One region of the Pedobacter hiemivivus genome, then DNA from elsewhere that is predicted to be linked to it. Evidence: riboswitches for the same ligand, from Rfam matches in the RefSeq annotation. Region 1 holds a riboswitch; the other holds the start of a gene.
The links. Region 1 has a riboswitch for cobalamin ahead of metE (5-methyltetrahydropteroyltriglutamate--homocysteine S-methyltransferase). Riboswitches for the same ligand answer to the same signal wherever they lie in the genome.
Positions count from the first base shown of each region.

Region 2: it holds a riboswitch for cobalamin, as region 1 does, so the genes downstream of both, FBD94_RS17425 (TonB-dependent receptor plug domain-containing protein) here and metE (5-methyltetrahydropteroyltriglutamate--homocysteine S-methyltransferase) in region 1, are expected to answer to the same signal.

Region 1 covers NZ_SWDX01000006.1:42,332-50,236, forward strand. The annotation lists gene FBD94_RS16100 (TonB-dependent receptor domain-containing protein) at 1-615, opposite strand, end outside; gene FBD94_RS26310 (hypothetical protein) at 872-1,075, opposite strand; gene FBD94_RS16110 (acyl-CoA thioesterase) at 1,272-1,658, opposite strand; gene FBD94_RS16115 (beta-ketoacyl-ACP synthase III) at 1,659-2,672, opposite strand; gene metE (5-methyltetrahydropteroyltriglutamate--homocysteine S-methyltransferase) at 2,730-5,048, opposite strand; cobalamin riboswitch at 5,220-5,410, opposite strand; gene FBD94_RS16125 (hypothetical protein) at 5,525-6,034, shown strand; gene FBD94_RS16130 (HAMP domain-containing sensor histidine kinase) at 6,031-7,785, opposite strand.
Region 2 covers NZ_SWDX01000006.1:350,022-357,926, reverse strand. The annotation lists gene FBD94_RS17450 (peptidase MA family metallohydrolase) at 1-379, opposite strand, end outside; gene FBD94_RS17445 (penicillin-binding protein 1A) at 376-2,823, opposite strand; gene FBD94_RS17440 (CBS domain-containing protein) at 2,916-3,350, opposite strand; gene FBD94_RS17435 (polyphosphate kinase 2 family protein) at 3,474-4,358, shown strand; gene FBD94_RS17430 (serine hydrolase) at 4,373-5,584, opposite strand; cobalamin riboswitch at 5,655-5,861, shown strand; gene FBD94_RS17425 (TonB-dependent receptor plug domain-containing protein) at 5,972-7,852, shown strand.

The DNA.
Region 1 (7,905 bases):
GCTATTCACATCAAGTGCTTCAATCCGGGTGGTGCCATCAGCCTCTGTGACAGGGATTTCGTTGACATAAACTTTAACATTCCGGATACCATAGGACGCCCTAACACCATTTCCCCTAATGGAAATGCGCGCTTCAGAAAGCGTACTTTGCTCCATGCGAACACCTGGTATAGCATTTAATGCAGATTGAAATGAGACTGCACTGCCCCTATTGATATCCTTAGCCGTAACCAAGGCAATGGCACCTGCAGTTTCCTTACTGGTTTTGTTGCCATTATACCCCGCTACCCGAACTTCATTTAGGCTCAGCCCATCTGCATCTAACTGCACATTAAGGTCACCCTCTGCGGGCTTTAATTGTATATTTTGTGTTTTATATCCCACTAAAACGGCTTTTACAACCTCCTGCGACTGATAATCGTTAATCACAAAATAGCCTTTCGCATCTGATTTTGTAAGTGGCTGTTTCAAACTGTTAAGGATCACTACATCCGCTAGTGGCGCACGTGTTTGAGAATCATAAATATGGCCTTTTATAGCCTGTGTTTGGGCCTGGCTCTGTAAAAAACAGAACACCAAGCCAATAGATAAAATAAAATATCTGTATGGACTCATTAAATTATTAATAAAAATTCTAAAAAAATAAATTAACCGTTCTCTTCCGAGGCTGCATTAATTTCGCTGAAGAAGCGAAACAACGCTAGGCCTCATCACAGAAGGTAAATTTCTTGGTCACAAATCCTGATAGCATGTATAGGCTTAAGTAACCATATTGCTATGCAATTTGGTTACAAATTTACTTTCTCAGAGAAGACCTCAGCGTTCTTGGAGCTTTTTCAGCGACAAGCAATGCAGACTTCGATGAGAACAGTTAATTTGACTGTGGAGGATGAAATATAGAATTTTTAATACTTTGCGGCATCCCCATAGAAGCTGGGATATGAAGTTTTGTTTCCGCTAAAGCGTACTGTTTAAAAACCAGTTGTGTAACCACAACAGCGTCTTGAATTTGTGTTTTTTGAGCCTGGCGTTCCTGCTTTTGTTCCTTATCCTGAGCTTGTTTTAGCTTTTTCATAAGGAAACACTTACCATTACAATGCAGCTCAGGCTTATTCTTATTGATACAAAGTTCCGCAGCAATATATTTCCGATTGAGTTCAAACCCTGCAAAAACAAACAAGTTTGCAAAGTTTGTACTCAATAAGCTAAAAAGCAACAATACAGAAATTAGTTTCAATAGCATTTCGGGGCAAATGTATGCAATTACGCTTCTATTTAAGAATAGAAGTTGGCTTTTTATTTTCATCTATAGCTACAAAAGAGAACTCGCCAGTTACGGCCTTCTCTCTAGTATCAGAATACATTTGCTCAATGTAGATCTCTACCCTAACTTTTAAGCTAGTATTACCAATATGGCTTACCCTTCCTATCAGTTCCACAATAGTACCTGCCGGAATGGGCTTATTAAAGTCAATACGGTCACTACTTACCGTAACCATTCGCTGTCTGCTAAAACGAGTAGCTGTAATAAAAGCGACTTCGTCCATCATGTGCATGGCAGTACCACCAAATAAAGTATCGTAATGGTTTGTTGTATTCGGAAATACGGCTTTAAAAATCCGTGTTTCCGAAGCCCCAATTTTATCTTCTAATGTCATTTAATCTTTTTTAGGCTGGCGAAGCTTCCCCCACTTCAAGTACGTTGCCCCCCAGGAGAACCCGGCGCCAAACGCAGTCAATATCATCTTATCGCCGTATTTAAAATCATCTTTAAAATCCCACAAACACAAAGGAATGGTTGCAGCGGTCGTATTGCCATAACGGTCGATATTTACTTTCACCTGTTCAGGAGATAAACCCAAATAATCACCTACAGATTGTATGATCCTTAAATTTGCCTGATGCGGAATCAAGTGATCGATTTGTGCACTTACCAGATCATTTGATCTCAAAACCTCATTACAAGTGTCAGTCATACCCTGAATAGCGGCTTTAAACACCACTCTTCCATCCTGACGCACATAATGCAGCTTTTCATCAAGCGTAGCTTGAGATGCAGGGAATTTAGATCCTCCCGCAGTCACAATCAGATTCTCTTTACCAGAACCATCTGTTCTAAAAAAACTGTCCATTAAGCCTACAGGCTCTTCTGTTTGCTCCAATAAAACTGCTCCGGCACCATCACCAAAAAGGATGCAAGTATTACGGTCTGTATAATTAACGATAGCGCTGTTCTTATCTGCACCAATTACAATCACTTTTTTACAGCGACCGCTTTCAATCATACTGGCACCAAGTGTTAAAGCATATAAAAAGCCACTACAAGCAGCATTGGTATCAATTCCCCAGGCATTTTTCAAACCTGCTTTTTCGCATACCATACTTCCTGTACTTACCATCACATAATCAGGTGTAGAAGTTGATACAATTACGCAATCAATTTCATCCGGATTCACATCACCATCTTCCATTAGTCTCTTCAAGGCATAAGTGGCCATATCCGAAGTAGCAATATTTGGGTCGTTTACAATCCTTCTCTCTTTAATCCCTGTCCTTGCAACTATCCAATCGTCATTGGTATCCACCATTTTTTCGAGGTCATGGTTACTTAAAACCGTATCTGGAACATAACCTCCAATCGCGGTAATCACCGCATTTTTCCTTATTCTCATTTGTGCGTACGTAATTCTGTAAAGAAAGGCAGGCGCATAGCACCTACCTTCTTTTTTTTACAAAGTTACAGCTTCTTCCACAGATTCCCGCAGTACTTTTGCAGCAGCGACCATTTCTGTTAAAGCTTTTTTCGTTTCGTCCCAATGTCTGGTCTTTAAACCACAGTCTGGATTGACCCAAAGTTGGCTTGCCGGAATCACTTTTTTGGCCTTTTCAAGCAGAAAAACCATTTCTTCCTTAGCCGGCACACGGGGTGAATGAATATCATACACGCCTGGACCAATTTCATTAGGATATTTAAAATCAGCAAAGGCATCGAGCAATTCCATCTGCGAACGCGAACATTCAATCGTGATCACATCCGCATCCATATCCGCTATATTTTGAATAATGTCGTTAAATTCCGAATAACACATATGCGTATGGATTTGTGTATCATCTTTTACTCCACTTGCCGAAATCCTGAAAGCACGTACCGCCCATGCCAAATAATTTTGCCAATCCGCTTTACGTAAAGGCAATCCTTCTCTTATTGCAGGCTCATCAATCTGAATAATCTTGATGCCCGCATTTTCCAGGTCAACTACCTCATCCCTAATTGCAAGTGCTATTTGTGTACAGGTTGCTGATCTTGGCTGATCATTTCGTACAAAAGACCATTGTAAAATAGTTACAGGGCCTGTAAGCATTCCTTTTACCCATCTATCAGTTAAGGATTGCGCATAAGCAGACCACCTTACCGTCATCGGCGCAGGGCGATATACATCTCCATAAATTACAGGTGGTTTTACACAGCGGCTACCATAGCTTTGCACCCAACCATTTTTGGTAAAGGCGAACCCAGCCAACTGCTCCCCAAAATATTCAACCATATCGTTCCGTTCAAACTCACCATGTACCAATACATCGATGCCAGTATCTTCCTGAAAACGGATCGTTTCTGCGGTCTCCCTTTCTATTAATGCAACATATTCAGCCAGGCTTAAATCACCTTTTTTATATTTAGCCCTCCAACTGCGCACTTCTGCCGTTTGTGGAAATGAACCAATCGTTGTAGTTGGAAACAAAGGAAGTTTTAGCGATTCGCCTTGCAATTTCTGACGAACAGAGAATTCGCTAGCTCTCTGATCATCTCTCGATGAAATACCCGCTACACGTTGCTTTACAACAGGATTATGAATCAACTTTGATGATCTGCGGTTTTCATTTGAATCAAAATTTGCACGGAGTTTAGCATCAGCAATCTCCTCATCATTAGCCAATTGCTTCAATACCACTACCTCATAAACCTTCTGTTTAGCAAATGCCATCCAATCCTTAATTTCAGGAGTTAAAGTATCTTCATTCGTTTCAAGGTTTAAGTCACATGGTGAATGAATCAATGAACATGATGGACTAATGATTAACCTGTCATCTCCTACTTTCTCGAGTGCCTCTTTAATTAATACCAGCGATTTTTGAAAATCATTCTTCCAGATATTTCTGCCGTCAACCACGCCTACAGACAAGGTCATATTAGCAGGGATCAGCTCCAAAACAGTTTTTAGCTGCTCCGGACTACGTACCAAATCAATGTGTAAGGCATGTACTGGTAATGATGTAGCCAACACCGCATTGTCTTGTAGCGCAGCAAAATAAGTAGCCAATAATATTTTTAGTTTAGGAAATTGCTTTTTAAGCTCGCTATAAACATACTTATAAGCCGCTTTATCCTTATCTGTAAGATCCAGGGATAGAAAAGGTTCATCAAATTGTACCCACTCTACATGCTGCTCTTCTAGCTTTTTAAGTAGTTCAATATAAACAGGCAACAGGTTTTTCACCAAGTCAATTCTATCAAACCCAGCTTCTTTTTCTTTACCCAGCAACAAATAGGAAACCGGACCAATAATCACCGGCTTGGTTTTAATCCCTAATCTTAATCCTTCATGATACTCATCTAACAGCTTAGTTGAAAACAGTTTAAACTGCTGATCTTTGAAAAACTCAGGAACGATATAATGGTAATTTGTATCAAACCATTTGGTCATTTCCATAGCTGTAATGTCAAGCCCATCCTTTTGATACCCTCTGGCCATCGCAAAATAAAGATCGAGCTCTGAGTTGCCTTTGTTTAAGATTACCTCGTGGTAACGCTTAGGGATAGCCCCTACAGTAAGAGATAGATCTAATACCTGGTCATAGAATGAAAAATCATTAGAAGGGATCAGGTCTATACCCGCCTCCTTTTGCAGTTCCCAATTCTGCTTACGGATGTCCCGTCCGGTTTGCACCAGACTTTGAATACTTGAATTGCCTGACCAATACTGCTCGCAGGCTTTTTTGAGTTCTCTTTTACTACCTATACGCGGGTAGCCCAGATTGTTTGTTAGCATTTTCTTGCTTTTTAATTGATGAAAAGATCAGTTAAAAGCTCTTTTGCTTAAATCGCAATGCTGTCGGAAATAAAAGAAGAGAAAAAATAGAAATGCACAGACACAGGCATTCTATTGAATGTCTGCATTTAAAATGCATCAAACTTAACTCGTGCTTTATATCGCGAAAGCATTGTCAATTCGATAAAGGCAGGTCTCCTGACTTGTAACATTTTTACCATCCTTCCCATTTCATTTTGAAACAGTGGATAAACTATGGGTAAAAACTTTGAATGTTACTTACAGTTGCGCGACAGTTCGTGATTTACACACGATTCCCTATTAATCTACAATTAAGTAAAACCATTATCGGTTGATGAAGAAATAAAGTAAAGAACTTATATCGCGTAAAGGTAGTGTAAAGCCTGAATTTTAAAACATTTTATTTATATTCTTTTGATTTTTGTTACCTTCCGTTTTTAAATCAAATAACGCTAATGAAACAATTCTACTTTTCCGCTCTGCTACTGCTTGTGATATTGATAACAGGATCTTGCAAAAAAATACCTGTGGTCGAATACACAAATTCTAGTATCTCCTTCAAAGTTGACGGGGTATATAAAGAAGCCAAGGGAATTCAAAATGTATTCGGCCTGCACGCAAAGGAGGAAAAGGTAATGATGATTATCGGAAATATGGATGCCGCAGGCGATCAGCAAATTTCTCTCTTGATTAACAATTTCCATGGCGTTGGAGAATATAGCGGTGAAGAAAATATCTTAGGACTTTATACCAGTCCAGAGTTCGAACAGAGCATAATCGGCAGTGTAGGCACAATTAAAATCACCGAATTTACTGAAGGAAAAAGTATAAAAGGAGAATTTCAATTCAAAGGAGAAGTCGCTATAATCTCAACCGACCCAAATCACGTTCCAGAGTTCAAAATGTTTTCTGAAGGAAAATTTGAGGCAAAAGTTAGCACTGGCCCAATTGTAGAACCGGATTAACTGACAACAGGTAAAGAAAAACAGAACCTACTGCCTTCTCCTATTGCACTTTCAACCCATATTGTACCGTTCTCTGCTTCTATAAAGTCTTTGGATATGGCTAATCCCAGTCCAGAGCCTGATTTATTGTTTCCATCGGTAGGCACCTGAAAATACTTCTCAAACAATCGCTTTTGGTATTGTTCTTCAATCCCTTTACCAAAATCACGAACAGAAAACTCTATTGCGTCGTTATTTTCTATTACCTGAACAATAATCTTTGACTTCTCAGCACTATACCTAAGCGCGTTGGACAGAAAGTTAACCAGCACCCATGCTGTTTTCTCAATATCTACACTGATATGAGGCAAATTATTCCTGGAAATCAGTTCCAGTTCAATAGATTTCTGCTCTGCCTGAAACCTTACTGCATCCATAGCATAAATGGCAATTTTTCGTGGATCAGATTTTACAACATTCATTTGGAGGTTACCGGTTTCTACCTGAGCCAGGTCAAGCAATTCTGTAGTAATTTTTAGCAAACGACCACAATCTTCCTTAATGTGCTGCACCAATTCTTTTTGCTCTGGATTCATTGGTCCCACGCGTTCATCATCCATTAGTTTTAAGCTCATTTTAATAGACGATATAGGTGTTTTTAACTCATGGGATACCGTAGCTATGAAATTAGTTTTCGCTTCGTCCAGCTCCTTAAACTTCGTTATATTTTTAAGGATGTAAACCTCTCCGGCTGCCTTCCCTATCTCAACCAAAGCATGTTCAGCACCATCATCGTAATTAGGTATCCTGATTTCTCTACGTTCCAATTGGAAATATGACTCTTTTTGATCCGCATAGATTTTCATGGGTTTGCTCACACTATCTTCCTGCAAGATTCTGTTTAGCAGATCATTCTTTTTCCTAAGCTCCATGGCATTCGCACCTATCACTTGTTGTTGATCAAGATTCAACAACTGGCCTGCTACTTTATTAAAGAAAATAATTTCCTGCCGCTCATTCAACCCGATTATAGCATCCTGCATTTGCTCAATAATAGTTTCAATCCTTAACTTTTCGGATTGTAATTTAGCCAGGTTACTATTCTCCCATTTATTCAACTCCGCAGTCATAACATTAAAAGAATCAGCTAATTCCGAAAATTCGTCAGAACCTTTAAACTCCAGTCGTTGTTTATAATTTTTACGACTAATTTCGCGTATGGCATCAGCAAACTCCCTTAATGGATTGGCCACAAAGCCTGGGAAGTTAACGATAAAAGAAAACAGGATTAGAAAGCAGATAGATGCCGCAAAAATCACATACATTGCCGACTTTTCTATTGATCTCTGCGCAACTGCGTTTTTCCTTACAATGGCATTCATATTCACATCATCGATTATTTTTAACTGCCATCTTACCTCCCTTAGAGCTTTCTGCTTGGTAGCTAAATCAGTTGCAGGATCTATAATACGGGCATAAGCCACCTTCAACGCCGTTACCGCCTTGCCTTCCCCTGCTTCAGTAATGTTCTTTTCTTCCAGTGCCAATTGATGATTAAACATTTCCTGAGCTTTTGCCGATAAAGGCAGCGAATCTTCATCTATGATAGATCGCATCTTACTGGTAAAGCTCAGCGTCTCGTAATTATCTTTCAAAATAACCTTCGATCTGATGGAGATTTCATTCATATAGTATAAGGAAACACCTCCAAAAAAGAGGATCACCACGAACAAGAACCCGAATCCGAGGCGAAGTTTATTTTTTATCTTCATTATTATTTTATTTTATTGCATTATACTTGTCATCATCCTGTTTGCCTGTCGTCATTCTGCTATACCTGCTGTAACTGTCGTCATCCTGAATTTATTTCAGGATCTCGCACCTGCAAAGCC
Region 2 (7,905 bases), 310 kb from region 1:
GCATGATTACCCTGTTTTTAAAAGCTTCGGTAACCCCACCTGTTCCTATGCCTATTTCACCTTGAAGGGCGGTAGTCTGTTGAAAGTCGGGATGGTTATTGTACAGAATGATTGGATTTTTCTTTACAAAGGTATCCTTGAATATTTCCTGGTGCATCTTGTACCAGGTTTCTGCATCCTGAGCAAACTTTTCAATCAGTTTTTCATTCTTCAGGTAATAATAGATTTCGAAGTGAGGTGTTTGTAAAACTTTAAATTTCTCGTTGTTGTAACGCACCTTGTTTTGTCCGAAATATTGAGCCTGTAGCGCGGCAGAAGATGTTGTAAGGATAAACAATACGGCAATTAATCCTCTTAGGAAAGTATAGCTTTTGTTCATATTTCGTTATTTTTCTTTTTTTCTTTCTCTTCCTGACGTTGTTTTCTTCTTTGTTCCCTTTGTTCTTTTTTTGTTAGGGGAACTTCGGCGGCAGGTTGTTTAATAGGTTCCGGAGTTTTCTTTTCTTCCGTCTTTTGTATCACAGGTTCACTTGTAACTGGCTGTGATTCCATGGTTGGGACTACTTCAAAATCGGTAGAATCTACTGCCAGACTATCATTTTCAGTAGTGTCTCTCTCGTATCTAGGTGTTGGACAATTGATTTCTCTTGTGATTTTTACTTTTGCTTTAGGGAAAGGGCCCATCGTATATCCAGTACTTGGATCTTTGTATACTTTTTCCATGAACTTACCAAAAATAGGAAGCGCTGTTCTGGATCCTTCACCTGTTTCTCCGTTTTTAAAATGCGCTGTACGTTCATCACAACCTACCCAAATGCCGGTAACCAAATCCTTGGTAACGCCCATATACCAGGCATCTACGTAATCACTTGATGTACCTGTTTTTCCACCTATCTGGTTTCCTTTTTTCCAAAGATCCCATTCCCATAAGGCTTGAGAAGTTCCACCTGGTTCTTCCATACCCCCTCTAAGCATGTATAACATTAACCAGGACATTTCTTCAGTAAGGGTTCTTTTAGTTTTGGGTTTGAAATCCTCAATAACGTTATCATCTAAATCGGTTATCTTTTCTACAAGAATAGGATCAGTTTTTATACCATCGTTTAAGAAGGTACCATAGGCTTTAACCATTTCAAACACGGTGACATCATTTGGGCCTAATCCAACTGATGGAACGGATTCTAAATGACTGTCGATACCGCATTCGTGTGCCCATTTTACCACATTATCCCATCCAACTTTTTCAGTAATCTGCGCAGTAACGGTATTTACAGAGCGTGCCATTGCATAACGGAGCGACATATCATTGTAGCTAAAGCTATAGCTGGCATTTTTAGGTTCCCAGTATTCTGTTTTTCCTTTCTCCTGGTAGGCTATTTTTACAGGCTTGTCTGTGATCTTATCACATGGATTCATGCCGCTTTCCAATGCTGCCAGGTAGGCAAAAGGTTTAAAGATAGAGCCAGCTTGTCTTTTCGACTGATTTACGTGGTCGTACTTAAAATATTTATGGTCAAGACCACCCACCCAAACTTTTATTTTGCCATTAAAAGGGTCAAGGGTCATCATTCCTACGTTCAGAATCTTTCCGTAGTAACGGATGGAGTCCATTGTCGAAAACAGCGTGTCACGATCACCTTTCCAGGTAAAGATTTTCATCTTTTTCTTTTTGTTGAAATAAGCCGTTACGGAATCAGGATTATTTGGGAATTTCTTTTCCAGTATTTTAAAGATAGGAAGATTGCGCATGGCACGATCCGGGTAGTCTACTTTTTTTCCTTCCGAATCTTCCCATGGATCTTCATTGCCCCAAATACTATAAAACCTTCTTTGAAGGGTCTTCATCTGTTCGTTCACCGCTTCTTCCGCGTATTGTTGAAGTTTTGAGTCGATGGTTGTATAGATTTTTAAACCATCTTCATATAGGTTGTAACCATTATCCTTACACCACTTTTCAAGGTATTTATCTACAGCAGCTCTTAAATACGAATCGCCATCGCTACCTTCATCTATTCGTCCTTCTTTAAGTTTTATTGGGGTGTTTTTATAGGCATTTAATTCGGCAGCAGATATGTAATTGTATTTATTCATCTGTGCCAAAGCAACATTACGACGTTCTAATGCTTTTTGAGGGTTTCTGATAGGGTTATAAGTGGTAGTTCCTTTTAGCATCCCTACCAATAAGGCCGATTCAGGTACATCCAGTTGGTTAGCTTCTTTATCGAAATAGACACGAGCAGCTGTTTTGATACCATATGCATTATTACCGAAGGAAACGGTATTTAAGTACATGGTAATGATCTCGTTTTTAGGATAATTGGATTCTAATTTTACTGCAGTGAGCCATTCTTTTAGTTTTGCAATAATGGTCCGGAGCACCGGCACATGGCTTAAAAAGCCTTGAGATTTATTGTATCTGGTTTGGTATAAATTTTTTGCCAGCTGTTGTGTAATGGTACTTGCCCCGCGCTTGTCGCCCGTTGCTGTAGAGAGTCCGCTGGAAAGCAGGGAACGGAAATCGATACCGATGTGGCTATAGAAACGAACATCTTCTGTTGCAATAAGTGCATTAATTACGCTAGGTGATATTTCTTTAAAACTTACTGGTGTGCGGTTCTCTTTGTAATAACGACCGATTAGCTTCCCATCTGAAGTGTACAATTCTGAGCCCACACGAAGGGTTGGCGTTTTGATGTCTTCATAAGATGGCGAGTAGCCAAATAACCATAAGAAGTTGAGCTGTAGCGCGCAAAAAAAGATGATGATACAAAAAAGGAATATGCTTGAATAACGGAGATACTTATTGCGAATTTCTTTAAACATGGACGTAAAGATCAAAAAAACGTAAAACAGTTTGTGTTAAATAGTGTTAAAATTAACGTTGCAAATTAACGTAATTATTTGATCTTTCCCGTCTATCTGCCACCTGTAATGTAATGCTCCAAGTTTCCGATGATGAATTTCTGTTCATCGATGATATACTTCACTATGTCGCCAATAGAAACAATACCGATTAGCTTATCATCGTCTATGACTGGTAGATGTCTGGTGAATTTGTTGGTCATTAACCACATACATTCTTCAATTGTTGTATTGGATGATACGATGACAGGATTTTCGGTCAAAATTTCTTTGACTAGGGTATCTTTAGACGATTTTCCTTTCAAAATAACCTTTCGGGCATAATCTCTTTCCGTCATCATTCCGACGAATTTTTCTTGTTCCATTACTAAAAGGGCCCCAATGTTTTTTTTAAACATTAGCTCTAGCGCCTCAAAAACAGTAGTGTCGGGACTTACAAAAATAACGGGAATGGTTTTCTCTTGTAAGACATTTCTAACTTTACCCATAATTGAACTCCTTTCTGTTTGCGGATTTATCCCAAAATCCGTTACTTGGTTATCATATTACCGTTTAAACAATTGAATCTTAGAATTGTTAGTCTATAAGTGTTATTATTTATGTTAAATTGTATGATGGAAAAAGAGATAGCAGAATATTTAGTTAGTCCAGGGAAGAAGGTTTTACTTAGCGATTATCCAACACAATATAAAGGGCCTCAAGTGAAGGGAAATGCAGTATTGGAGCTGGCTGAGATTAAAGAGCAGTTGGATGAACTTCAGGAAAGGTTGTATGCTGCTGATTCTCATTCTGTCTTGATTCTTTTTCAGGCGATGGATGCTGCGGGGAAGGATAGTGCGATAGAGCATGTAATGTCGGGTTTAAATCCTCAGGGTTGCCAGGTATTTACTTTTAAAACGCCAACATCGGAAGAGTATGATCATGATTTTTTATGGCGTCATTACAAAGCTTTACCAGAAAAAGGACGAATAGGCATTCATAACCGGTCTCATTATGAAAATGTATTGGTGTGTAAAGTACATCCTGAATATGTGTTAAATGAAAAGATCCCTGGCTATAGTAATATTAAAAAAATAAATAAGGCTTTTTGGAACCGGAGGTACGAGAGTATTAGGAATTTTGAGCAGCATATTAGTGATAATGGAACTGTTATTGTGAAAATATTTTTACATGTTTCCAAAGAGGAGCAGCGTCAACGTTTCCTGGATAGAATTGATGATCCGGCTAAGAATTGGAAGTTTTCTTCTGCTGATATCGCCGAACGTGCTTTATGGGAAGATTATATGAAAGCCTATGAAGAGGCCTTAACGGAAACTTCTACGCAAGGGGCGCCTTGGTACGTCATCCCTGCTGATAAGAAATGGTATGCCAGGTTGGCTATAAGTAAGATTGTGCTAGATACGTTTAAAAAATTAGATCTCAAATATCCGGTGCTGCCAATAAATGAGATGCATAAGTTGGGCGAAATTAAGCAACAGTTACTCAACGAAAAGTAGGCTATAGATTACACTTATTTCGTGTGTTTTCTCTGCAGCTCGTAATCGTAGATTAGTTTTCCGATGTTCTTCATAAAAGGATAGCATACTGTAGTATACTCATACTTTCCATCGTTATAAATTCCATCATCATTGGATTGAATTACTGCTGTTAAAAAGAACTCTACTTTATGTTTGCTGTCTTTGAAATACGCGTTATCTATGATAAAGCCGTAAGAGTCGCCGTATTTATTAAATATTTTCAAATCAGGATTCAATACCGCATCTTTTTCTCGGCCATAGTATAGCATTTTGGAATAGGTTGGCCAAAATTCCTTAGGATCATAAGCTGGGTAATCACTTTCTGTTGGTAGTTTACTCATATAGACGTAGATGAGTTGGTAATCGGCAGGTGTTAAGTTAAAACGTTCTTTAGCAGGGAATGCTTCAGGATGGATTAACTTTTTCATCATCGCTTGTTGATCTGTGATGCTGAAAGCATTCTTGTTGGACAGGTTAAAAGGTTTGTTTACTAGTTTTTCGGCACTGTCAATGTATCCAATGCCCATAACTGTATTGGACAATTTTAAAGGATATTCTTTGGGGTCGTATTGTGGAGGCTGAGTGTACACCAACTGCTGACCATTGTAAAATCGGATCGGATTGGTGTGTTTTGCGGGCTCTCCAGAATCGCCTATGGCTAATCTATTCAGTATCCTGCTGTCGTGGTATCCATATTTTTTAAGTTTACTATTGACCTCTGCACGACCGATAAACTCAAATAAGCGATTAAAGGCATCATTGTCGCTGGTTAATAATATTTTTTTAATGTATTGTTCTATAGATGGTAGGCCATTTTTGGCGCTTGTATCAACCAATACCTTAGTTTGGCCCGATCTTGCACTATCTGTGATCATGGTACTGGCAGCGCTAAACCCTTTTATTTTAAGTTCGTTTATTTTCTCCAAGGCAAAGATTACAGCGGCTAGTTTTACTGTACTGGCTGGATAAAAATAGCGATGATCATTTAAATTGTAGCTGTAGGATTTAAAGGTTGTTTTGTTTTTTAAGTCTCTGTTTACTTGAGTGTACATGACCTGTATTTGATTCTTTTGTGGATGATTTAAAACACTTGAAAATAGCTCTGGGTGTTGATTCATGAGCTTTTCGATCAGTACGGTGTCGGTTTTTTGTGCTGCAGAATGGAGGCTGATCATGAGCAGTAAAGCGAAAATTGTTTTGTTCATTGCCGTAGGTTAATACTGATAAATATAAGTAATAAAAAATATAGGTTTTGTTGGTGGATGGATAATTGATTACATTCGCCTCGCTTTTGGTTCTGGATAGTTGATCTATCTGGATTAAAAGGGAATACGGTGTAAATCCGTAACTGTCCCGCAGCTGTAAGCTCTATAACGGTGTTCAAATCGAAGCCACTTTTCAGATTCTGTTAAAAGAACGATGATTGGGAAGGCAGGATATCCGGGAGTAAGTCAGAAGACCTGCCATAAGTAGTAATATTTCATAGCTTTCGGGGACTGAAGCTAGGGGTGAGTGCTTATTTATTGTATTTCATTTCCTTGATCTATCTGTTTGCTGTGGGTAAAAAAGCTCACAAACAAAAACAAAATAAAATGAAGTTTAATAGTAAACTATTAATTGCAATGAGTGCTGGTATAATCCAGCTGGGCGTTACAGAAACATCACAAGCCCAGAAGGTCGTAAGTCTTGATAGCGTTGTTATCTCGGCCACAAAAAATGACCAGAAGCAATCACAGACCGGTAAGGTAGTTACCATTATTGGTCGTGACGTGTTAGATCGGAGCCAGGGTAAAAATTTGATGGAACTGCTAAATGAGCAGGCCGGAATCGTAGTAGGTGCCGCAACCGCAAATGCTGGTTTAAATAAAAGTTTATTTGTAAGGGGAGCCGCAAGCGCCCATGCAGTAGTGTTGATTGATGGTATCCTGGTAAATAATCCGGCCGGTTCAGGAAGCGCGCTCGATCTTCGGATGTTCTCTATTGATCAGGTTGATCATATTGAGATTTTAAAAGGCGGTCAGTCGACTATTTATGGCTCTGATGCAATAGCAGGTGTAATTAACATCGTAACAAAAAAAGGTAAAGATGCTGGAAATAGTGTTTATGGTGTAGCCAGTTACGGTACTTATAACACCTACAAAGGCACAATCGGGGTGAGTGCCAATGTGGATAGATTTTCCTACAACATTGCCTATACGCAAATCAAAACTGATGGTTTTTCGGAAGCTGCAGAACCGGTAGGGAATACAACCCCATTTGAAAAGGATGGCAACAAGACCGGGGCAGTTAATGCAAATTTCTCTTTGCAGGCCACTGATAATTTCAGTATTAGCCCGTTCCTTCGCTATTTTTACGGCCATTATGATTTTGATGCGACGTCATTTGTAGATGATCCAAACAATAATTCAAAGCTTAAGCACTTCAATGGTGGTGTTAGTTCAAGATATAACTTCGGAACAGGTAAAGTTACTTTCAATTACAGTTACGAAACTTCATCACTAGGTTCTGAAACTCAATATGGTGCAAGCCTCGGTGAAGGTAAATTGAGTCTGATTGATTTATTTTACAATCAAAAAGTAGGTAACAATATTGATGTTTTGGTGGGTTTAGATAATAGAGCTACCAGCTCTAGATCGAATTCAGGTCCAAGCGTATCGACCAATCTATTTAGTACCTATGCATCGGTATTTGCACATGATTTAAGCATTTTTAACCTTGAGATAGGTGGACGTTACAATAAACATAAAGACTTTGGAGAAAATTATACTTACAATATTACCCCTTCGATTAACATTATAAAACAAGTTAAGTTATTCGGTACCATTTCAACATCATTTAAAACACCTACGCTTGCAAATTTATTCGGATTGTATGGCGCCAATTTGAATCTTAAACCGGAGCGTTCTAAAAACTACGAAGCAGGAGTTAATTTTAGTCTTGCTGACAATAAATACACTTTGCGAGTTGCAGGTTTTAAAAGAGATCTAACGGATGGTATTGTATTTACAAATTCAGGATATGTAAATCAGCCGTATCAAACGGCCAAAGGTTTGGAAGTAGAGCCATCGGTGAAATTTGGAACTTTTAACCTGAACGGATTTTACGCTTATGTAGAAGGTAAGGAATTTAATGATGTAGCGAGAGATGTTTCTAACCATCTAATGCGCAGGCCAAAACATGTTTTCGGTGTAAATGCGGGTGTTCAGGCTACAAAGCAGCTTTATGTAAGTTCTTCATTTAAGTATAATGGAAAGCGTACAGATGCTGATTATGCTGATTTTAACGCCGTTAAGGTTGTAGATCTTCCGGCTTACAAATTGCTAAACATCTATGGTGAGTATACTTTGGTTAAAAAACATGTTAAGTTATTTGCTGATTTCAAGAATGTTTTGGATGAGAAGTATACTGAGTATTATGGTTACAACAGTATGGGCTTTAACGTGAATGCTGGCGTAAGTTTTACGATTAAATAGCATATCGTTTATTTAATGATACGGCCCCTTTTGTGTAAAGCAAAAGGGGCTTT